DNA from 3 places in the Kitasatospora sp. NPDC004669 genome. Region 1 is predicted to be linked to each of the others. Evidence: riboswitches for the same ligand, from Rfam matches in the RefSeq annotation. Region 1 holds a riboswitch; each other region holds the start of a gene.
The links. Region 1 has a riboswitch for thiamine pyrophosphate ahead of thiO (glycine oxidase ThiO). Riboswitches for the same ligand answer to the same signal wherever they lie in the genome.

Region 1 (7,696 bases):
GCTGCGCGAGCTGGTCGCCCGCAGCGGCGCGCCCGAGCTGGTGGAGCGCCGGATCGAGGAGCTGATGCGGCAGTCGCTGGCCGCGCTGGAGACGGCGCCGCTCGCCGACGAGCGGGCCCGTACGGTGCTGCTGGCGCTGGCCGAGGCCGCCACCGTCCGCAAGTACTGAGGGACGGCGGCGGCCCCGGAACGGGTCAGCGCGCCGCGCGCACCCGACGGGACAGCTCGGCGGCGGCCGCCCGCGGGTCCTCCGCCGCGGTGATGGCCCGGACCACGACGATCCGGCGGGCCCCGACGGCCAGCACCTCGTCCAGGTTGCCCAGGTCGATCCCGCCGATGGCGAACCACGGCCGGTCGGTGGGCTGCTTCGCCGCGTACGAGACCAGGCCTAGGCCCGGCGCCGGGCGGCCCGGCTTGGTCGGGGTCGGCCAGACCGGGCCGGTGCAGAAGTAGTCCACGCCCGGCTCGGCGATCGCCGCGTCGACCTCGGACTCGGCGTGGCAGGACCGTCCGATCAGCACGTCCTCACCGAGGATCGCCCGGGCGGCCGGCACCGGCAGGTCGTCCTGGCCGAGGTGCAGCACGTCCGGCCGGGCCGCGTGGGCGACGTCGGCGCGGTCGTTGACGGCCAGCAGCTTGCCGTGGCGACGGCAGGCGTCGGCGAAGACCTCCAGGGCCTCCAGCTCCTGCTTGGCCTCCAGGCCCTTGTCGCGGAGCTGGACGATGTCCACCCCGCCGGCCAGCGCCTCGTCCAGGAACTCGGCGAGGTCGCCCTGCTCGCGGCGGGCGTCGGTGCACAGGTAGAGCCGGGCGTCGGCCAGGCGGGACCGCAGGTCGGTCCTCACAGCGCCATGGCCTGGGCGCGGCGCTTGACCTCGGTCGCGCGGTTCTCCCACAGCGCCTGCACCGGAGTGCCGGGCAGCGTCGGGTCCTCGGTGAACATCCACTCGATGATCTCCTCGTCGGAGAACCCGCTGTCCCGCAGCACGGTCAGCAGGCCGATGAGGTGCTTCACCGGGCCGGTCTCGTCGATGAAGGCCGCCGGGACCTGCAGCGACTTGTTGGGACCGCGGCGGACCGCGATCAGGTCACCCTTCTTGACCATGTTGCGGACCTCGGTGACCAGCACACCCCACCGCTCGGAGATGTCGGGGAGGTACAGCCACTCGGGGACCAGGGCATCAGTCTTGGCATCGATCTCACTCACGGCACCAGACTGCCACCTCGACGCCGTCCGGCGCTAAGCGGTGGCCCCCTTCAGCGCGACCGACGGATCCGCCGCGAGGGTCCGGTCCAGCGCCGTCCCACGCTCGATCAGCTTCCGCCCCTGGGTCAGGTCACGCGGCCGGTCGACGGCCAGCAGCGCGCTCGGCACCCCGTCGCGCAGCCAGAGCACCGACCAGGAGGCGTCCTGCGGGCTGCCGCGCCACAGCAGCTCGTCCCCCTCGGCGTGCCGACCGGCGTACTGGACCATCCGCCCGAACTGCTCGGACCAGAAGTACGGCACCGGGTCGTACGCCGCGTCCGCCCCGAGCACGGCGGCGGCCGCTGCCTCGCCCGACTGCAGCGCGTGGTCCCAGTGCTGGACGGCCAGCCGGAGGCCGGAGCGGGCCGACGGGTAGCTGACGCAGTCCCCGGCCGCGAAGACACCGGGCAGGCCGGTGCGCAGCGCCTCGTCCACCACGACCGCGCCGGTCCCGTCCAGCTCGATGCCCGAGTCGGCCAGCCAACCGGTCGCGGGCCGGGCGCCGACGCCGACCACCACCTCGTCGGCGGGCAGGTGCGAACCGTCCGCCAGCAGCACCGCCCCCGGCTCGACGGCGGCCACACCGACCCCGCAGCGCAGCTCGACCCCGGCCTCGGCGTACCAGGCGGCCATCGCCGAGCCGACCTCGGACGGCAGCGCGCCCGGCACCGGCGCCGGGCCGGCCTCGACCACGGTCACCTCGCAGCCGGCCTGCCGCGCGGCGGTGGACACCTCGGCGCCGATCCAGCCCGCGCCGACCAGCACCAGTCGCAGCCCCGGGCGCAGCAGCGCGCGCAGCGCCAGCGCGTCGTCCAGGGTGTGCAGCAGGTGCGCGCGCTCGGCGCCGGGCAGGACGCGCGGGACGGCGCCGGTGGCGATCACCAGCGAGTCGTACGGGAGGTCGCCGCCGTCGGTGTGCAGCACGCCGGGGGTGAGGCCGGTGGCGCGGCGGCCGGTGAGCAGTTCGATGCCGAGCTGCCCGTAGTCGATGTCCAAGGTGGTGGCGTCGGCCTTGCCGAGCAGCACGTCCTTGGAGAGCGGCGGCCGGTCGTACGGCGCGTGCGGCTCCTCGCCGACCAGTGTGATCCGCCCCCGCCAGCCGCCCTGCCGCAGCTTCAGGGCGCACTGCGCCCCGGCCAGCCCGGCTCCGACGACGACCACCTGATCCGTTCCGCTCAGCTCTGCCACGCCCGTCACTGTACTCAGCGCCGCGCGGGCACCCGGCGGCCGTCCACCCCCGGACCCCGACGGCGAGCTCCCCGCTCACCCGTCCCGCCCCTCACACGACCCTTCGGCCGGGCCGACCCCCGGCGTTAAGGTGGGTGGACCACACGGGAGCCCGGCGTACCGGGCTGAGAGGCGGGCTGGCACGGCCCGCGACCGTCCGAACCTGATCCGGGTCATACCGGCGAAGGGAGAAGAGCAGCTTTGTCACGCTTGCCATCAGGCGCCCACGCCGACGTGCTGGTGATCGGCGGGGGCATCGTCGGCCTCGCCGTCGCATGGCGCGCCGCGCAGCGCGGGCTGCGGAACGTGATCGTGGTCGACCCCTCCCCCGGCGGCGGGGCCGCCGGGGTCGCGGCCGGGATGCTCGCCCCGGTCACCGAGCTGCAGTACGGCGAGGAGCCGCTGCTGCGCCTCGGCATGGCCTCGAACGAGCGGTACGCGGCCTTCGCCGCCGAGCTCACCGAGGCGAGCGGCGGCGAGGACACCGGCTACCGCCGCTGCGGCACGGTCGCCGTCGCACTGGACTCCGACGACCGCGAGGAACTGCGCGAACTGCACGCCTTCCACCAACGGCTCGGCCTGGAGTCGAGCTGGCTGACCGGCCGGGAGGCCCGCAGACTGGAGCCGATGCTGGCCCCCGGCGTGCGCGGCGGCCTGCACGTCGCGAACGACCACCAGGTGGATCCCCGGCGGCTGCTCACCGCACTGCTGCTGGCCGGTGAGCGCGCGGGCGTCGTCGCTCGGCGCACCGAGGCCGTCGAGCTGCTGGTCGAGGACGGCCGCGCGGTCGGCGCCCGGCTCGGCACCGGGGAGACGGTGACCGCCGATCAGATCGTGCTCGCCGCGGGACCGCACAGCCACCGGCTGCCCGGCCTGCCCGAGGGCGTGCTTCCCGCGATCCGCCCGGTGAAGGGGCAGGTGCTGCGGCTCCGAATCCCCGACGCCTACCGGCCGTTCCTCTCCCGCAACGTCCGCGCGGTGGTGCGCGGCCGGCACCTGTACCTGGTGCCGCGCGAGAACGGTGAGCTGGTGATCGGCGCGACCACCGAGGAGCAGGGCTACGACACCACCGTCACCGCCGGCGGGGTGTACGAACTCCTGCGCGATGCCCATGAGTTGGTACCGGGCATCACCGAACTTCCGCTCGTGGAGACCGCCGCCGGGCTGCGCCCCGGCTCGCCGGACAACGCCCCGCTGCTCGGCCCGACCCCGCTGCCCGGACTGGTCGCGGCCACCGGCCACTACCGCAACGGCGTGCTGCTCACCCCGGTGACCGCCGACCTCGTCGCCGAGTATCTGGCCACCGGAGAAGTCCCGGACCTCGCAAGGCCGTTCACGCCCACCCGGTTCTCCCCCGACCACTCCACCACGAAGGCCTCCGCATGACCGAGATCGCCCTGACCGTCAACGGCGAGCCCTGCCGGCTGCCCGCCGCCACGACCCTCGCCGAGGTGGTGGCCACCGTCAGCAGGGCCAACACCGGAGTCGCCGCCGCCCTCAACGAGGCCGTGGTGCCCCGCAGTTCCTGGTCCGAGACGCCCCTGACCACCGGCGACCGGGTCGAGATCCTCACCGCCGTCCAGGGAGGCTGAGCCATGGCCGACGACCTTCTCACCATCGCCGGGACGACCTTCTCCTCCCGGCTGATCATGGGCACCGGCGGCGCGCCCAGCCTGGAGATCCTGGAGCGCGCGCTGCTCGCCTCCGGCACCGAGCTGACCACGGTGGCCATGCGCCGGGTCGACGCCACCACCCAGGGCTCCGTCCTGGACGTGCTGACCCGCAACGGCATCCGGGTGCTGCCCAACACGGCCGGCTGCTTCACCGCCGGCGAGGCGGTGCTGACCGCCCGACTGGCCCGCGAGGCGCTCGGCACCGACTGGGTGAAGCTGGAGGTGATCGCCGACGAGCGCACCCTGCTGCCCGACCCGATCGAGCTGCTGGACGCCGCCGAGACCCTGGTCGACGACGGCTTCACCGTGCTCCCGTACACCAACGACGACCCGGTGCTGGCCCGCAAGCTGGAGGACGTCGGCTGTGCGGCGATCATGCCGCTGGGCTCGCCGATCGGCTCCGGCCTGGGCATCCGCAACCCGCACAACTTCCAGCTCATCGTGGAGAGCGCGGGCGTCCCGGTGATCCTGGACGCGGGCGCCGGCACCGCCTCCGACGTCGCGCTGGCGATGGAGCTGGGCTGCTCGGCGGTGATGCTCGCCTCCGCGGTGACCCGGGCTCAGGAGCCGGTGCTGATGGCCGAGGCGATGCGGCACGCCGCCGAGGCCGGCCGGCTCGCCCACCGGGCCGGCCGCATCCCGCGCCGCTTCCACGCCGAGGCCTCCTCCGCGATGGCCGGCCGCGCCGACCTCGACACCCGCGAGCGTCCGGCGTTCTGAGACCGGGTGTCCCGTGTCACAAGCCGGGCACAGCCGGGCCCGGAGGCGACGTCCTCCGGGTCCGGCGCGCGGCTTCACCACTAGAATCGCCCGGGTGGACATGGCTTTGCACGACCCCCTGATCGGTACCCTGCTCGACAACAGGTACCGGGTCGAGCAGCGCATCGCGACCGGCGGGATGTCCACCGTCTACAAGGGCACCGACACCCGGCTGGACCGGGTGGTCGCCCTCAAGGTGATGCACCCCCAGCTCGCCGGGGACGAGGGCTTCACCGCCCGCTTCATCCGCGAGGCCAAGGCGGTCGCCAAGCTCACCCACCCCAATGTGGTCAACGTCTTCGACCAAGGCGCGGACGGCGGAAACGTTTTCCTCGCCATGGAGTACGTCCCCGGCCGCACTCTGCGCGACCTGCTGCGCGACCGCGGCGCCCTGTCGGTGCGGGCCGCGCTGGACGTCCTGGAGCCGGTGCTCGCCGCCCTCGGCGCCGCCCACCGGGCCGGGCTGGTCCACCGGGACGTCAAGCCGGAGAACGTGCTGATCACCGAGAGCGGCCTGGTCAAGGTCGCCGACTTCGGCCTGGTCCGGGTGCTCGGCAGCGCCGACGGCGCGCCCACCTCGACCAGCACCGCCACCGGCGGCACCGTGATGGGCACCGTCTCCTACCTGGCCCCGGAGCAGATCCTCCCGGACGCCCCCACCGACCAGCGGGTGGACGTCTACGCGGCCGGCATCCTGCTGTACGAGATGCTCACCGGCCGCCGCCCGCACACCGGCGACAACCCCGTCCAGGTGATGTACAAGCACCTGCACGAGGACGTCCCCGCCCCCTCGCTGGTGGCCCCCGCCGTCGCCCCGGCGCTGGACGCCATCGTGGCCGGTGCCTGCGCCCGGGCCGCCGACGCCCGCCCGTACGACGCGGTCGAGCTGCTCGCAGCCCTCCAGCGGGTCCGTCGCACCCTCACCCCGGAGGAGCTGGACGCCGAACCGCCCGCCTCCACCCGGCCCAGCCCGCGCTACCCGACCAGCGAACCGACCTCGGTGATCCAGCCGCTGCCCCGGCCCGCCGACACCCCTGCGCCGCCGGAGCGCACCAGCGTGCTGGACGTGCCGGCGGAGCTGATGGACCAGCTGCTGGTCGAGCCGCGCCCGTACGACGAGCCGACCCCGGTCCGGCCCCGCCGGCCGAGTCGGCTGCGCCGCCTCCCGCGCAAGCCGATGATCTGGGCCGCCGCGCTGACCGCCCTGGTGCTGGCGGTCGGCGGCGCGACCTACGGGATCTCCGAGGGGCTGTACGGCTCGGTGCCGGGCATGCTCGGCAAGGACCGGGGCGAGGCCCAGCGGATCCTGGACAAGGAGGGCATGCACGGCAGGTTCGTCGAGGTGTACAGCGAGTCCGTCCCGGCCGGGCAGGTGATCTCCACCGACCCCGGGGTGGGTGCGCGCACCCGCAAGAGCGACTCGGTGACGGTCACCGTCTCCAAGGGCCCCAAGCGGATCGCGGTGCCGGACGTCACCGGCAAGAGCGCGGACGACGCGGCCGCCGCGCTGGCCGCCGCCCAGCTGACCAAGGGCACCGTGACACAGACCTACGACGACGGCGTACCGCAGGGCTCGGTGATCAGCAGCTCGCCGGCGGCCGGGCAGCTGCTGCAGGAGAACGCCGCGGTCTCGCTGGTGGTCAGCAAGGGCATGGTGCCGGTCCCGGACGTCACCGGGATGAGCCGGGACGACGCGCAGAAGGCACTGCAGGCGGCGGGCTTCACCATGAAGGCCTCCACCGACTGGACCCTCGGCATCGGCAAGGTGGGCAGCCAGTCCCCGGCGGCGGGCGAGCGGCGCCCGCAGAAGACCGTGGTGACGGTCAGCTTCTCCCTCTTCTGAGCGAGTTCCCCCGGACGGCGTCGCGCCTCAGCGGAGCGGCCCGTCGCCCGGCTCCTCCTGGTAGGAGTAGCGCTGCTCGCGCCACGGATCGGCCAGGTTGTGGTAGCCGCGCTCCTCCCAGAAGCCGCGCCGGTCGGCGCGCATGTACTCCACCGCGCGCACCCACTTGGGCCCCTTCCAGGCATAGAGCCGCGGGACCACCAGCCGGACCGGGAAGCCGTGCTCGGCGGTGAGCGCCTCGCCGTTGCGGTGGGTGGCGAGCAGGGTGTGCTCGTCGGCGAAGTCGGCCAGCCGCAGGTTGGCGCTGTAGCCGTACTCGGCCCAGACCATGACGTGGGTGACGCCGGGCGCCGGGGGCACCAGGTCGAGCAGGGTGGCGGCGGGCACGCCCGTCCACTCGTTGCCGAGCAGCGAGAACTTGGTGACGCAGTGCAGGTCCGCGACCACGGTGGTGCGCGGCAGGGCGTTGAAGGCCTCGAAGTCCCAGCTGTGCTTCTCCGCCGAGGCGGTGGCGCCGAACACCTGGAGGTCCCAGGTCGGGGGCTTGAAGCGGGGCACCGGCCCGTAGTGCAGGGCGGGCCAGCCGCGCTGCGCGCGCTGCCCGGGAGGGAGCCTCGGGTCAGACGGCGGAAGCTGTTCTTGTTCGGACTGACCCATGGCTCCATGGTGACAGACGGCGGCCAAGCCACGGCGCGCGCCCCTTCACGCGCGCTTCACGCCCCGCCCACACGGGCCTATGGGCGAGCGCACACCCATCGAGTTCACCTTGAATCGGACATTCCGACACATGTCCTAGTGAGTGTGAACTTACTGGAATTTCCTCCCAATACGGTGCCAGGATGCGCAGCGCAGGACTCACCGCAGGACGTAGCGCAGGGAGGCAGCACCATGCAGGGCGACCCGGAGGTCATCGAGTTCCTCAACGAGCAGCTCACGGCCGAACTCACC
Region 2 (7,696 bases), on a different contig from region 1:
CGCGCCGAGTTGACCGTCGGCGCCGAGACCGCGACCGTCGCGCGCGGCACCGTGGTGTACGTCCCGGCCGGCACCCCGCACGCGTTCCACCACATCACCGAGGAGCTGCGGGTGCTGGTGGTGTTCTCCCCGCCGGAGGACTGACGCCGGGCGGCTAGGGTCGTTCGTATGACCCGTAGTCTCACCGACGAGCTCTGGGCGTCGATCGAGCCGATCTACGCCGAGATCCTCGCCCACCCCTTCATCGGCGGCCTCACCGACGGCACCCTGCCGCGCGAGGCCTTCCGCCACTTCGTCGTCCAGGACTCGCACTACCTGCGCGACTACGCCCGCGCTCTCGCCGTCTGCGCCGCCAAGGCACCCGGCGAGGAGGACGTCCGGGCCTTCGCCGACGACGCGGTCGGCGCGCTGGCCGCCGAGCAGGGCATGCACGCCGAGTTCCTCACCGCCTTCGGCGGCACCGCCGAGGAGGCCGCCGCCGAACCGGTGCTGCCCACCACCCGGGCCTACACCAGCTACCTGCTGGCCACCGTCTACGGCGGGTCCTTCGCCGAGGCGCTCGGCGCGGTGCTGCCCTGCTACTGGATCTACGCCCGGGTCGGCGAGGCGCTGCTCGCCCAGGGCTCTCCCGACCCGCTGTACGCCAAGTGGATCGCCACCTACGGCGACGAGGCCTTCCAGTCCGTGGTGCGCCGGGTGCTGGCGCTCACCGACCGGCTCGGCGAGGAGCTCTCCACGGCCGAACGCCGCAAGGTGGTCGAGCACTTCAGGACCACCTCGCGCTACGAGTGGATGTTCTGGGACGCCGCCTGGCGCGGGGAGCGCTGGCCGGTCTGACCCCCGTCCGGGGGGTGTCCGACCCCGACCTCTCGGGGGTTGTCCCGGGGGTCGGGGTCGGGGTGATCTCGGGGTTCTCTCCGGGCCGTTGGGCCTCGTTCCGGCGCTGCGGCCACCGTACGATCGAAGCATCGAAAGCAAGCGGGATGCGGCACCGGACGGCAGCCGGCCCGAGGGGAGAAGAGGAACCGACATGGCTGAGCTCTGGAAGTCGCTGCCCTCCTGGGTGCGCAACATCGTCATCCCGGTGCTGGTCCTGGTGCTGGCCTGGAACATCATCGCCTTCGTCTTCGGTGTGGTCGGCGCCCTGCTGAGCATCCTGATCAAGCTGCTGGTCGTGGTGGGCATCGCGGCGGCCGTGGTGATCCTGGTGAAGAAGGCCGCGAAGCACTGAACCCGCTCCGCCGCCCCGTCCGGGGAGCACGGCGGAGCACCTCCGGAGGCCCGGCACCCCGTCCGCGGGGGCCGGGCCTCGGCCTTTTCGGCCGCCGGCCGGGCCGCGCCGGCCGCGGTGCCGGATTTCCCTCCGAAGGCCGTCTGGACCTGCGGCGATCGGCTCGCTACCGTGTTGGGCGTCATGTGCAGGCAACACCGCCTGCGACGCGGGAGCTCGGAGCACCGGGCTGAGAGGGCGCTGACCGGGACGTCGACGGACGGACCGACGGCTGCGTCGACCGCAGGAACCTGACCGGGTAATGCCGGCGTAGGGAGTAGAGGTCAGATGACCACGTTCGAAGCACAGCCGCAGTCTGCCCAGGGCGCCCCCAGCAGCGAGCGCACCGGCTACCCCACCCCGGCCTGGCGCAAGGCCTACCGGGACGGGTCCCGCCCGGACCTGCGGGTGCCGTACCGCGAGGTGCAGCTCACCAACGGCAGGACCGTGCCGCTGTACGACACCTCCGGCCCGTACACCGACCCGTCGTACGAGCCCGACGTGCGGCGCGGTCTGCCCGCCCTGCGCGACCCCTGGATCCGCCAGCGCGGCGACGTCGAGGAGTACGACGGCCGCGAGGCGCGCCCCGAGGACGACGGGATCAAGCACACCTCGCCGCGCGGCGGCAACCTGCGCAACCTGGACGCGGTCTTCCCCGGCCGCCCGCGCCGCCCGCTGCGCGGTCGCGGTGGCGTTGCCGTCACCCAACTTGCCTACGCCAAGCGGGGCGTGGTGACGCCGGAGATGGAGTTCGTGGCGCTGCGCGAGGGCCTGGAGCCCGAGTTCGTGCGCGACGAGGTGGCCCGCGGCCGTGCCGTCATCCCGGTCAACGTGAACCACCCCGAGGTGGAGCCGGCCATCATCGGCACCAACTTCCTGGTGAAGATCAACGCCAACATCGGCAACTCCGCCGTCACCTCCTCGATCGAGGAGGAGGTGGAGAAGATGACCTGGGCCACCCGCTGGGGCGCCGACACCGTCATGGACCTCTCCACCGGCCGCAACATCCACACCACCCGCGAGTGGATCCTGCGCAACTCCCCCGTGCCGATCGGCACCGTGCCGCTCTACCAGGCCCTGGAGAAGGTCGACGGCAGGGCCGAGGACCTGAGCTGGGAGGTCTACCGGGACACCATCATCGAGCAGTGCGAGCAGGGCGTCGACTACATGACCGTCCACGCCGGCGTGCTGCTGCGGTACGTCCCGCTCACCGCGCGCCGCAAGACCGGCATCGTCTCGCGCGGCGGCTCGATCATGGCCGCGTGGTGCCTGGCGCACCACAAGGAGAACTTCCTCTACACCAACTTCGAGGAACTCTGCGACATCCTGGCCTCCTACGACGTCACCTTCTCGCTCGGTGACGGCCTGCGCCCCGGCTCGATCGCGGACGCCAACGACGAGGCGCAGTTCGCCGAGCTGCAGACCCTCGGCGAGCTGGGCCGGATCGCCCGCGAGCGCGACGTCCAGGTGATGATCGAGGGCCCGGGTCACGTCCCGATGAACAAGATCAAGGAGAACATGGATCTCCAGAAGGAAATCTGCGACGAGGCGCCGTTCTACACCCTCGGCCCCCTCACCACCGACGTCGCCCCCGGCTACGACCACATCACCTCGGGCATCGGCGCCGCGATGATCGCCTGGTGGGGCACCGCGATGCTCTGCTACGTCACGCCCAAGGAGCACCTGGGCCTGCCCAACCGGGACGACGTCAAGACCGGCGTGATCACTTACAAGATCGCCGCCCACGCCGCCGACCTCGCCAAGGGCCACCCCGGCGCCCAGGCCTGGGACGACGCCCTCTCCGACGCCCGCTTCGAGTTCCGCTGGGAGGACCAGTTCAACCTGGCCCTCGACCCGGAGACCGCTCGCGACTTCCACGACGAGACCCTCCCCGCCGAACCCGCCAAGACGGCCCACTTCTGTTCGATGTGCGGCCCGAAGTTCTGCTCGATGAAGATCTCCCAGAAGATCCGCGACGAGCACGGCGACGGTTCGACGGCGGTCTCCAGCGAGTTCGACGCCGACGCCGAGGCCGGCATGCAGGCCATGTCCGAGGAGTTCAAGGCCCAGGGCAGCCGGGTCTACCTGCCGCTGGCGGACTGACATCCGAGGGTGCCGTTCCGGGTCGGTCCACGTGCCCGGAGCGGCACCCTCGTGCGGTGGAACCGTTGCGACGATGCCCGGTGCCCCGCCCCTCGGCGGCGCGTGCGCACCGGCCCCGGGAAACTCGTCGAAGAAACCTCCGCGAACAGCGATGAGTTCTTCACGCGGTCCCGGTCTACCTCTGTGAAAGCGACAACGCGACCACGGAGGAGACACCGAGATGACCGAGAACCTGGGCGAGCTGACCATCACCCGTGAGCTGCCGGGCACCCCGGCCGCGGCGTTCCAGGCCTACATCGACCCCGAGCAGTTCGTCCGCTTCTGGGGCCCGGTCGGCACCCATGTTCCGCTGGAGACCGTGACCATCGAGCCGGAGGTCGGCGGGCGCTACGACAGCACCATGGTCATCGATGCCACCGGCGACCGATACCCCCTGAAGGCCGAGATCACCGACATCCGGCCCGGCGAGTTCTTCGCGATGGCGGTGGAGGGCACGGGCATGCGCTCCACCCTCACCTTCACCGACCTCGGCGACAGCCGTACGAGGGTGGTGCTGCACCAGACCGACGTGCCGGCGATGTTCCGCGGCCCGGAGGCCGAAGCGGGCCTCAACTCCAGCTTCGACCGCCTGGTCGAGCACCTCGCGGCCCGGCACTGACCCTCGACGCCGCACCGGAGACCCCGGCCGCGTCCAAGGCCCGGGGCGGCCGGGTCCACCTGCCGCCGGCGGGCCGACCCCGCCGCTCTGTCGGGTGCCGTCCCGGTCCTCCCCCGTGAGTCCGGGACAGCACCCTTGTCGGTGGGCGGCTGTCGGTGGGCGGCTTTTCAGTCGGTGGCGTCCTGGGGGTACCAGCGGAGTTCGACGGTGTTGCCGTCCGGGTCCTGGACGTAGAGGGAGGTGGCGGTGCCGCGGGCGCCGTAGCGGGGGCCGGGGCCGTCGAGGACGGTGAAGACGCCCGAGTCGACGACCTCCTGCCAGTCGAGGGGCTCCACGGTGAGGCAGATGTGGTCGACGTTGGACTCGTGCCGGGGGCGGTGGAACAGGTCGATGATCGTCTCGGGGCTGACCCGGACGGACGGGAACGAGACCTTGCCCGCCCGCCACTCGTCGACCCGCACCGGCTCCAGGCCGAGGAGGCCGGAGTAGAAGGCGAGGGACCGCTCGATGTCGGCGACGTTGAGGACCAGGTGGTCGAGGGCGACGACGCGCATGGTGATCGGCTCCGGTGTGCTGGGTTCGCTGTGGACGGGTTCAACGATCCTCCGGGCGGGCGTGATCATCAATGCCGGATCCCCGTACGATCGTTGAGCCGGATTAAACGATTTCGGGTTCAACGACGGGGCGGGTGGCGGCATGCTGGAACGGTTGGAGATCGAGGTCTTCCTCGCGCTGACCGAGGAACTGCACTTCGGACGGACCGCCGAGCGGCTGCGCCTCACCACCGGGCGGGTCAGCCAGGTGGTCAAGACGCTGGAGCGCCGGATCGGCGGGCAGCTGTTCGAGCGCACCAGCCGGTCCGTCCGACTCACCGCGGTCGGGCGGCAGTTGGCCGAGGACCTCGCCCCGGTGGTGGCCGCGTTGGAGGAGGCGCTGCGCCGGGCCGTGGACGCCAGCCGGGGGGTGACCGGCGAGCTGCGGGTCGCGTTCCTCGGGGAGTGGACGGCGCCGGTGCTGCTCAAGGCGGTCGCGCTGTTCGGTGAGCGGCACCCCGAATGCCGGGTGGACGTACGGGAGGTCCAGCTCTCCAACTCCCGATCCAGCCTGGAGGACGGTTCGATCGACGTCCTGGTCGCCTCCTACCCCTTCGACGGCATGGTCCTCGGCCCGGTCCTGCTCACCGAGCGGCGCGCCCTGGCGGTCCCGGTCGGGCACCCGCTGGCCGCCGAGGCCTCGGTGTCGCTCGAAGTGCTCGCAGACCACCCGGTGGTGCAGTACCCGGCCGTGACCTCGATCGGGTTCAAGCGCGACCGCACCCCTGACCGAACCCCGTCCGGCCGTCCCGTCCCCGAGGGGCCGTCCGGCGGGACCTTCTCCGAGATGCTCAGCCTGGTCGCCATGGGCCGGGGCGTCCTCCCGGTCGGCGAGCACTGCCGCCAGTACTACCCGCGCCCCGACCTCGCCTACGTCCCGATCCAGGACGCCCCGCCGATCGAACGCGGCCTGGTCTGGCGGCCGGGCAACACCACCGCGCGCGTCCGCGAGTTCGTCCGGGCCGCGGCCGAGGTGGCGGCCGCCGGTGCTGCCTCCGGTGCCGGCGCCGTTCGGTAGCTTGCCGGCAGGCCGAGCGCGGACCCGAAGGTGCTCAACCGGCCCTGCGGCGGCGGTAGTAGTGCACCGTGAGGACGGCGAGCACCGGGCCCCAGGCGGCGAGGGGGAGGTAGCTGACCCAGAATGCGGCGGTCTGCCAGCCGTGGGTGACGAGGCCGAATCCACGGTCGCCTCGGATGGTGAGGCCGCAGGCGAACATCGCCATCGCGTACGGGAAGACCATCAGGACGGTCGCGCCGAGGCCGGCCGGGATGACGGCGGCGAGGACCGGGATACGGCGGCCGCGTAGGGCGGGGATCCAGCGCGGCCACACCTCGCCCCAGCGGGAGACCAGGCCGGTGCAGAGCAGGGCCAGGGCCTCGCTGAGCACGCTGAGCGTGAGGATGTAGGCCCAGCCGTCCAAGGAGGCCGGGTCCCGGTCCGGTGGGATCGGGCCGTGTTCGAGCAGCGGCAGGTCGAGGATGAAGCCGCCGATCCGCCAGAGGCAGGACGGGAGCACCAGGAGGGAGATCGCGTAGGCGGCGCGGACCGCCCAGCGCGGTACGCCCTCGGCGGGTGCCCCGTGCAGTCGTAGGTTCATGGTTCTGCCTCCCGGCCGGGGCGGACGCCGGTCGTCCGCCGTTGGTCCGAGGATCGCGGGAGGGCGGGGTGCGGGGCGTCCGCAGCCGGGGTGAACCGGGTCCCCCTGGCGGGGGATGGGCGGGGAGGCGGAACCGGACGGACTGCCGTCGGCCGCGCCGGCGCCGGTCGTCCTCGGTGCCGCGCCGTTCGACGACGGCCGGCGGGCACTGGCGGCACGGCTGTTGGACGGTGGGGCGGTGCGGGCGCCGACGGTGCGGGCCGCGTCGTGCGGTCCGGGCGGGCTCAGCCCACGTCGTCCGGTCCGGTGAAGGACGGCGGGCTGTAGCCGGGCCCGGTGAAGTCGGGCGGGGTGAAGGCGGCGGGCCGGGGGGTGCGTCCCTCGGGGCCGGTGGGGCCGTCCGGTCCGGGGCTGGTGAAGGCGGGCGGGGTGTAGCCGGGGCTGGTGAAGTCGGGGCTGCTGAAGCCGGGGGCGGGGCGGCCGGGGACGGCGGGCAGGTGGGTGTGCAGGTAGGGCAGCAGCCCGCGCTCGCGCAGGGCGGTGCGCCATTCGCCGCGGGCGGCGGCGAGTTCGGCGGCCAGCTCCCGGTCGGTGCCGGGCGGGACGGCGGCGGCGCCGTCGCGTATGGCGGTGAGGAGCAGCCCGATGGTGCCGACGGCCATCGCGGCGACCCCGGCGGCGAGCGCCACCCAGCCGGCGGTGACCAGGGAGCGGGCGAGGGTGAGCCTGGAGTCGGCGGCGCGCAGCAGGTAGCCGATCAGCAGCAGGACCAGCGCGGCGGTCCAGGCGAGGATCGGGGTGAGCACGGTGAGGACGGGGAACAGCCCGGCGCCGCCGTTGGCGGAGCGCAGCTGGCTGAGCAGGCCGGGGGCGTAGGGCTCGGTGCCGGGCGGCGGCGGGGGCGTGCTGCGCAGGCTCTCGCGCAGTGCGGTGTAGTGGGCGTACTCGGTGGCGGCCGCGGCGTTGATGCCGTCGGCGTCGCGCAGCGCGCGGATGCGCAGCTGGTCGGCGGTGAGCGCGCCGGGGGCGCGCAGGGCGGTGAGAACGGTGCGGTCGCGCAGGGCTTCGTCGAGGAGGCGCTCGTACTCCGGGCGGTCATCGGCGAGCAGCGGCGGGGGGTTGGACATGGGGACCCCGTTCATGCGGACCCCGATCGGCATCGAGGAAGGACGCGCATCGAGGACGCGGGGACCCTCAGGACGCCGAAACGGGCGCGGAGGCTGGCCGCCGGACGGGCGGCCGGGTGTGGTGTGCCTCATGGTAGGGGCGGGTGCGGCTGTGCTGACAGTCGGTTTCCGGAATTTCGCGCCCCGGGCCGCGCGCGTTCGGCGGCCCGGGCGCCGGGAACAACTGTTCGACGCTAAAGCTCGGTTGACGGACGGTCGGATGGTCAGATCGGCAGCCGGGCGACCAGCAGTCGCCCTTCCATGGTGACCCCGCCGTCCATCGCCACCGCCAGGTCGTCCGCGTACAC
Region 3 (7,696 bases), on a different contig from region 1:
CGCTGGGCCGAGGTCCAGAAGTCCGTCCACCAGCCCGCCACCGCGGTCGGTGCGATGAACTGGTAGACCGCGAAGCCCAGTACCCACGGCAGCAGCATCAGCCAGCGGGACGGCGCCTTCTCGGAGAGGTCCCAGCCCTGCCGGCCGGCCCCGAGGAAGTAGTCCACCGCCAGCACCGCGAGCAGCGGCACGAACACCGAGCCGATCAGGCCGAGGAAGTTGCTGTAGGTGTCGGTGAACTTGTCGATCCGCAGCGCCAGCACGGTGGTCAGCACGCCGATCCCGCCGCTCAGCACCCGGCGGTCCACCCGCGGCAGCAGGTTCTGCAGCGACATCGCGGTCGAGTACACGTTGGCGAAGGACTGGTCCGTCTCGCGCAGCACCAGCACCAGCAGGAACAGCCAGCCGGCCCAGACGCCGAGGAAGGAGTCGAAGAGCTTGTCCGGGTCGCCGCCGGACTGCAGCAGCGCCATCAGGCCGAGCACGTAGCACCACACCTGGGCGATCGTGTAGCCGGAGAAGCTGCCCCAGAAGGCCGAGCGCGCGGTGCGCGAGTGCCGGGTGTAGTCGGCGGCCAGCGGGACGAAGGAGACCGACACCGCGATCATCGCGTCGGTGGCGCCGAGGAAGCCCTTCCAGTTGCCCGCGCCCGGGTCCGGCACGCCCTGACGGCCCAGCTGGACGGTGAAGTACACCATCGCCACGGCGACCGCGCCGGCCACGAAGCGTCGCAGCACCGCGATCGAGCCCAGCGGCCAGATCGTCAGCGCGGTGGTCAGCGCGCCCGCGAGCAGCACGAACAGCCAGCGGTAGCCGCTGGTGTGGGCGACGGTCTGCGCGCCCGCCGAGATGGTCAGCAGCTCGAACACGCCCCAGCCGATGCACTGGACGATGTTCAGCACGGTCGGCAGGTAGGACAGCCGGGTGCCGAACAGCCCGCGCAGGTTGGCCATCGCGGGGGCGCCGGTCCGGGCGCCGATCAGCGCGGCCACGCCGAGCATCGCGGTGCCGACCGCCGTACCGGCCACGATCGCGGTCACCGCGGCGGCCAGCGACAGCTCGCTGCCCTTCTCGCCGAGCACGGTGGCGGCGGTGGAGAAACCGATCAGGCTGACGCCCAGGTTCATCCAGAGCGCGAAGTGGTCCCGGAAGCGCAGGGTGCGCGGCGGCTCGGTGTCCAGCACCAGCGGCGCCTCGACCCGCTCGTCGGTCGCGGGGGCGGCGGCCGCAGCCGAGTCCGCCGGAAGATCGGGGAAATCCTTGGACGCGGGCGCGTTCGAAGAAGAGGATGGCGAAGCAGGCGGCATGGCCGATACTCCCTACGCCGGCATTACCCGGACAGGTTCCGGCGGTCAGCGCCCCCTCGACGGTCCGCTGGTTCTTGCCTTGGCGTACGGTCGACATGCGCACTCTCAGCCTGGTCGGTCCAAGCTCCCGCGTGTCAGTTTGGAGCGACAGGCTAACCGGCACGGGTACGAACGCCAAAGGCCACGGGGTGCGCGGTCCGCATCGCGGAACGTCCGGGCGGGGGGAGGGGAGCCCTCGACGGTCACCCGTCGGCGCCGTCGTCGGTGCCGGCTAAGGATTCTTATGAGTTCTTCAGAGGGGTCCTTACGGCAATCGAATCGTCGGTGCGAAAAACTATGGTTCTTGGTTCTGTCAGCTATGGAGGTCGTCCGTGAGCACCGAGCGCGAGGTTGGGCCCACCGGGCCGCAGGGGGAGCAGCCCGCGGGTCCCCAGGAGGAGGCTGGGTCCGCCTCCGACGGCACCGCTCAGGGCGGCCACAAGCCGACGATGGCGTTCAGCCGGGTGCCCGAGCCCGAGCCCGAGGCCAAGCCGGAAGCCGCTGACGCGGCGCCGGCCGACGGCGCTCCGGGCGGCGGGCACAAGCCGACCATGGCGTTCAGCCGGGTCCCGGAGCCGGAGGCCAAGCCCGAGCCGGCTGCGGCCGAGGCCGCCCCGGAGGCTCCGGCTGCCGAGGCCGTTCCCGCCGAGGGCGGGCACAAGCCCACCGTGGCCTTCACCAAGGTCCCGGCGCCGCAGGCCCCGGCGGCGCCCGCCGAGGAGCCTGCGGTCGACCCGGTCACCGGCTACATCGACGCCCCGCCGCCGGTGCTGCCGCCCGCGCCGCCCGTCGCGCCCGGCGCGGCGGCCCCCGCCGCGCCGGCTGCTGCGCCGGCCCCGGCCGCCCCGGCCCTGCCGCCGGCTGCCAACCCGTACGCGACGCCGTCCCACGGCGTGCCCGCCGCCGGTGCGCAGGAGCCGTACGGGGCCCCCGCCGCGGTTGCCCACGAGCCGTACGGCACTCCGGCCGCCGCCGGCCAGGAGCCCTACGGCGCCGCGCCCGCCGGTGCGCCCGCCGCCCACGGCCACCACCCGTTCGGTGCCGGCCAGCCGCTCGGCGGTTGGGGCGCCGGCCACGACGCCACCTCGGGCGGCGCGGGCTACCCCGGCGGCCCCGGCGGCCCCGGCGGCCCGCTCGGCTACCCGGCCGACTACCCCGGCGGCCCGAACGGCCCCGGCGGCCCGCGCAAGAAGCGCGGCGGCCTGGTGGCCCTGCTCGCGGCCGTCGCGCTGGTCGCCGGTGTGGCCGGCGGCGCGATCGGCGTGGTCGCCACCAACCACAGCAGCGGCAGCAGCTTGGTGGACGACCACCGCAGCACCACCGTCCAGGCCAGCAACACCCAGAAGAGCGAGCCCGTCCCCGGGTCGATCGCCGCCATCGCGCAGAAGGCGCTGCCCAGCGTCGTCACCATCAAGGCGCAGGGCAACGGCGAGTCGGGTACCGGAACCGGCTTCGTCTTCGACACCGAGGGCCACATCCTCACCAACAACCACGTGGTCGCGCCGACCCTCAACGGCGGCAAACTGACCGTCAAGTTCGCCGACGGCACGTCCTACAGCGCCTCGGTGCTGGGGCACGCCGAGGGCTACGACGTCGCCGTGGTCAAGATCGACAACCCGCCGAAGGGAAAGCTGGCGCCGCTGCCGCTGGCCGACTCCGACAAGGTCAACGTCGGCGACGCCACCATCGCGATCGGTGCGCCGTACGGCCTGGAGTCCACCGTCACCAGCGGCATCGTCAGCGCCAAGGACCGCCCGGTCGCCTCCGGCGACGAGACCGGCTCGCAGGCCTCGTACATGAACGCCCTGCAGACCGACGCCTCGATCAACCCCGGCAACTCCGGCGGCCCGCTGCTCGACTCCAGCGGCGCGGTGATGGGCATCAACTCGGCGATCCAGTCCAACGCCTCCGCCAACGGCCGGGCCGGCAGCATCGGCCTGGGCTTCGCCATCCCGATCAACCAGGCCAGGTGGGTCGCGGACACCCTGATCAAGACCGGCAAGCCGGTCTACGCCAAGCTCGACGTGCTGCGCAACGACGACTACAAGGGCGACGGCGCGCAGATCCAGACCCGCGACATCCAGGGCCAGCCGGCCGTCACCCCCGGCGGCGCGGCCGACAAGGCCGGCCTCAAGCCGGGCGACGTGATCACCAAGCTCGGCGGCGTGCCGATCGACAACGGCCCCGCCCTGGTCAGCCGGATCTGGACGCACAAGCCGGGCGAGACCGTGGACGTCGAGTACACCCGCAACGGCCAGCCGTTCAGCACCAAGGTCACCCTGGCCGAGCGCGTCGGCGACCAGTGACCCCCGGGTGCGCACAATCGTGTGCGCCGAACCCCGCCGGAACCGTTAGGCTGACCTCCGCCTGGAGAGCTGCCCGAGCGGCCTAAGGGAACAGTCTTGAAAACTGTCGTGGCGTGACCCGTCACCGTGGGTTCGAATCCCACGCTCTCCGCTGGTAGGAGAACCACCTGCTCAGGGCGGGTGCCGAGACCACTCGGCACCCGCCCTCGGTGTTCGTCGGGGCGGTTCGGGGGCGGTCCGACGGCCGGGGTTGACCCTGACACCGTGGGAGACGGTGGAGTGGGAGCACCATGTTGAACATCGGAGACTTCGCCAACCACGGCCGGGTGTCGGTGCGGATGCTGCGCCACTACGACGCGATCGGACTGCTGCGGCCCGCCCGGGTGGACCCGGTCACCGGGTACCGCTCGTACGGGGCGGGCCAACTCGCCCGGCTCAACCGGGTGATCGCGCTCAAGGACCTCGGCTTCACGCTGCAGCAGGTGCGGGCCGTCCTGGACGAACAGGTGGACGAGGCCGAACTGCGCGGGATGCTGCGGTTGCGGCGGGCCCAGCTCGCCGCGGCGATCGCGGCGGACGAGCGGCGGCTGGCGCGGGTGGAGGCGAGGCTCCGGACGATCGAGAGCGAGGGGAACATGTCCGAGCACGATGTCGTGGTGAAGCCCGTCCCATCCGTCCGGGTGGCCCAACTGACCGGCGTGGCGAGGAGTTACCAGCCGGAGGACATCACGCCGGTGATCGGCCCGCTGTTCGACGAGCTGTGCCGCCGGATGGCCGCGGCCGGCATCGAGGGGGCGGGCCCGGCCGTCGCCCGTTACGAGGACACCCCGGAGGGCGACGGCTCGATGCTGATCCTGGTCGCCGTGCCGGTCGGGCCTTCGGTGCGGCCCGAAGGGTGCGACTTCGAGGTGGTCGACCTCCCGCCGGTCGAGGAGGCCGCGACCATCGTCCACCGCGGCCCGATGGACGACTCCATGGCCGGTTTCCAGGCCCTGGCCCGCTTCATCGAGGAGAACGGCTACCGCTCGGCCGGCTACGCCCGCGAGCGCTACCTGGAGTGCCCGGAGGACCCGTCCGGCTGGGTCGTCGAACTCCAGGAACCGGTGACCCGCCGTTAGGACCTGTCCGGGGGCGTGTTCGCCCTCGACCAGGTCGAGGGCCCTAGCGTCGCCCGGCATGACCACTGCCACCATCACGCGGGCGCCGCTGCCCGGGCCGTACCTGCTCTGGTTGGCCGGGACCCAGGCCGGACTGCTCGGCGACGCCGCGCTGTACTTCGCCCTCGGCTGGGCCGCCTCCGCGCACGGCGGCGGGGCGGCCGGGCTGGTCCTGACGGCGATCACCGTCCCGCGCACCGTGCTGGTCCTGCTGGGCGGCGCGGTCGCGGACCGGTTCGGCGCCCGCAGGGTGATGCTCGTCGGGGACGCGGTGATGCTGGCCGCGACGGCCACCTTGGCGGTCGCGGTGGGCGTCCGGGGTGCGCCGCTCCGGCTACTGGTCGCGGCGGCGGCGGTGATCGGGACGGTCGACGCCTTCTACCTTCCGGCGAGCGGGTCGATGCCGCGCCGGCTGGTGCCCGTCGACCGGTTGCCCCGGGCGCTCGCGCTGCGGCAGGCCGGCGGGCAGAGTGCCGTCCTGCTCGGGGCGCCGATGGGCGGTCTGCTGGTCACCGTCGGTGGGCTCGCCGGCGCGGCGGTCGCGGATGCGGTGAGCTTCGGGGTCGTCCTGCTGGTCCTGCTGCGGGTCCGGACCCGGCAGGACGCCCCCGGGCCGGCCGCACCGAGCGGGCTGCTGAGCGAGGCGGCGTCCGGGGTCCGGCTCGCCCTGCGCGACCCATTGCTGCGGGCCGCGCTGCTGCTCACCGGGGCTGCCGCGGGGGCGCTGCTGCCGGTGGTGTCGCTGCTCGGGCCGCTGCTCGCCCGGACGCACGGCTGGGCGGCGGGGACGGCCGGGCTGGTGACCGCCGGGCAGGCGGCCGGGATGCTCACGGTGGCAGGTTCGGTCGGCTGGCGTGGCGCGCTGCCCCGGACGGGGGTCGGGGCAGCGACCGGGCTCTGTACGGCCTCGGTGGGCATCACGCTGTTGGCGCTGTCGCCGGTGCCGGTGGTGGCGGTGGCGGGCAGTACGGTGATCGGGGTCGGTTCCGGGCTGTTCGCCTGCCACCTCGGGCCGCTGGTTTTGGGTGGCGCGCCGACGTCCCACCTCTCCCGGGTGCAGGCGCTGTTGACGCTGGTGCAGAGCGTGGCGCTGGTGCTGTTCAACGGGCTGCTCGGCCTGTTCGCGGACGTCGCGGGTGCTGCCCTGCCCACCCTCCTGTGCGCGTGTGCCTCCGGTGTCGCCGGCCTGGCGGCTCTTGCCACCCCGGCCCTGCGCCGCGCCTGACCCCGGGCGCACCCCTGGTCTTGTCCGGGGGTACCCCTCGTGCGCCGACGTCCCCGAGGCCCACTTGCCCGCCCCCTCCCCTCCGGGCAGAGTGCGGAGGGGAGGGGGCGGCCATCGAGTGGAGGCGGCGTTGAGTGATCTGACGGACCGGCTGGCGCAGGGCCTCCCGGCGGAGGCCGTCGTGGTGGACCCCGATGTGACCGCCGCCTACAGCCATGACATGGCGGGCTTCTGCGCCTCCGGTGCGCCCGCCGTGGTGGTGTTCCCGGAGACGGTGGAGCAGGTGCAGCATGTGCTGCGCACCGCCACCGAGCTGCGGGTGCCGGTGGTGCCGCAGGGGGCGCGGACCGGGCTGTCGGGGGCGGCGAACGCCGTGGACGGGTGCGTCGTGCTGTCCCTGGTGAAGCTGAACCGGATCCTGGAGATCGATCCGGTGAACCGCATCGCGGTCGTGGAGCCCGGTGTGGTGAACGCCGAACTCTCGCGGGCTGTCGAGGAGTTGGGGCTGTACTACCCGCCGGACCCGTCCAGCTGGGAGTCCTGCACGATCGGCGGCAACATCGGCACCGGCGCGGGCGGGCTCTGCTGCGTGAAGTACGGCGTCACCGGTGAGTACGTGCTCGGGCTGGACGTGGTGCTGGCGGACGGGCGACTGCTGTCCACCGGGCGCAGGACGGCCAAGGGGGTGGCCGGGTACGACCTGACCCGGTTGCTGGTCGGTTCGGAGGGCACGCTCGGGGTGGTGGTGCGGGCGGTGCTGGCGCTGCGGCCGGTGCCGGCCCCGCAACTGGCGCTGGCGGCGGAGTTCCCGAGCGCCGACACGGCCGGCGCGGCGGTCTGCGAGGTGATGGCGCGCGGGCTGACCCCGTCGCTGATGGAACTGATGGACGCGGTCTCGGTGCGGGCCGTCAACGAGCTGGGGCAGATGGGGCTGCCGGAGTCGACCCGGGCGCTGCTGCTGGTGGCCTTCGACGGGCCGGACCGGGAGGCCGAGTTGGCGAAGGTCGCCGAGCTGTGCCGGGCGGCCGGGGCGACCGAGGTGGTGCCGGCCGAGGACCAGGCGGAGTCCGACCTGCTGCTCGCGGCCCGTCGGCTGGCGCTGCCCGCGATGGACCGGCTGGGCACCACGATGATCGACGACGTCGCGGTGCCGCGCTCCCGGCTGGCCGAGATGCTCAACGGCGTCGCGGAGATCGCCGAGCGGCACGCGCTGACCATCGGGGTGGTCAGCCACGCCGGGGACGGCAACACCCATCCGATCGTGATCTTCGATGCCGCGGACGAGGAGCAGACGGTACGGGCCCGGCGCTCCTTCGACGAGATCATGGCGCTCGGGCTGGAGCTGGGCGGCACGATCACGGGGGAGCACGGGGTGGGGCTGCTCAAGCGGGACTGGCTGGCCCGTGAGTTGGGGCCGGTCGCGCTGGACCTGCAGCGGCAGCTGAAGGCGGTCTTCGACCCGCTGGGAATCCTCAACCCGGGCAAGATGGTCTGATTTTCCACACCCGCGACTCGCCTTCGCCCCGCTCCCTGCTGTCCGTATTTTCAGTACGACTTTCAGATGGTCTATGAATGGCTGAAAAAGTCGACATGGAAGGGTGGTCGAACTTTTCTGGGGCGCGTTCACGGGTGGGCTGCGCCGGGGTGGTGCGCCCAGTGGTT

Region 2: linked by a shared signal. The riboswitch ahead of thiC (phosphomethylpyrimidine synthase ThiC) and the one ahead of thiO (glycine oxidase ThiO) in region 1 are both predicted to bind thiamine pyrophosphate.
Region 3: linked by a shared signal. The riboswitch ahead of ABZW30_RS00535 (cytosine permease) and the one ahead of thiO (glycine oxidase ThiO) in region 1 are both predicted to bind thiamine pyrophosphate.

The regions. Positions count from the first base shown of each region.
Region 1 covers NZ_JBEXKB010000031.1:62,953-70,648, reverse strand. The annotation lists gene ABZW30_RS24770 (polyprenyl synthetase family protein) at 1-169, shown strand, start outside; gene thiE (thiamine phosphate synthase) at 195-845, opposite strand; gene ABZW30_RS24760 (Rv2175c family DNA-binding protein) at 842-1,207, opposite strand; gene ABZW30_RS24755 (FAD-dependent oxidoreductase) at 1,241-2,443, opposite strand; TPP riboswitch at 2,568-2,680, shown strand; gene thiO (glycine oxidase ThiO) at 2,684-3,859, shown strand; gene thiS (sulfur carrier protein ThiS) at 3,856-4,065, shown strand; gene ABZW30_RS24740 (thiazole synthase) at 4,069-4,866, shown strand; gene pknB (Stk1 family PASTA domain-containing Ser/Thr kinase) at 4,967-6,748, shown strand; gene ABZW30_RS24730 (sulfite oxidase-like oxidoreductase) at 6,776-7,405, opposite strand; gene bfr (bacterioferritin) at 7,637-7,696, shown strand, end outside.
Region 2 covers NZ_JBEXKB010000001.1:322,076-329,771, forward strand. The annotation lists gene ABZW30_RS01475 (cupin domain-containing protein) at 1-144, shown strand, start outside; gene tenA (thiaminase II) at 169-837, shown strand; gene ABZW30_RS01485 (DUF5326 family protein) at 1,031-1,231, shown strand; TPP riboswitch at 1,430-1,564, shown strand; gene thiC (phosphomethylpyrimidine synthase ThiC) at 1,559-3,373, shown strand; gene ABZW30_RS01495 (SRPBCC domain-containing protein) at 3,594-4,031, shown strand; gene ABZW30_RS01500 (VOC family protein) at 4,199-4,585, opposite strand; gene ABZW30_RS01505 (LysR family transcriptional regulator) at 4,728-5,642, shown strand; gene ABZW30_RS01510 (hypothetical protein) at 5,677-6,222, opposite strand; gene ABZW30_RS01515 (hypothetical protein) at 6,507-7,349, opposite strand; gene ABZW30_RS01520 (metallophosphoesterase) at 7,613-7,696, opposite strand, start outside.
Region 3 covers NZ_JBEXKB010000001.1:105,516-113,211, reverse strand. The annotation lists gene ABZW30_RS00535 (cytosine permease) at 1-1,307, opposite strand, end outside; TPP riboswitch at 1,300-1,448, opposite strand; gene ABZW30_RS00530 (trypsin-like peptidase domain-containing protein) at 1,679-3,652, shown strand; tRNA gene ABZW30_RS00525 (tRNA-Ser) at 3,716-3,803, shown strand; gene ABZW30_RS00520 (MerR family transcriptional regulator) at 3,943-4,770, shown strand; gene ABZW30_RS00515 (MFS transporter) at 4,829-6,034, shown strand; gene ABZW30_RS00510 (FAD-linked oxidase C-terminal domain-containing protein) at 6,165-7,529, shown strand.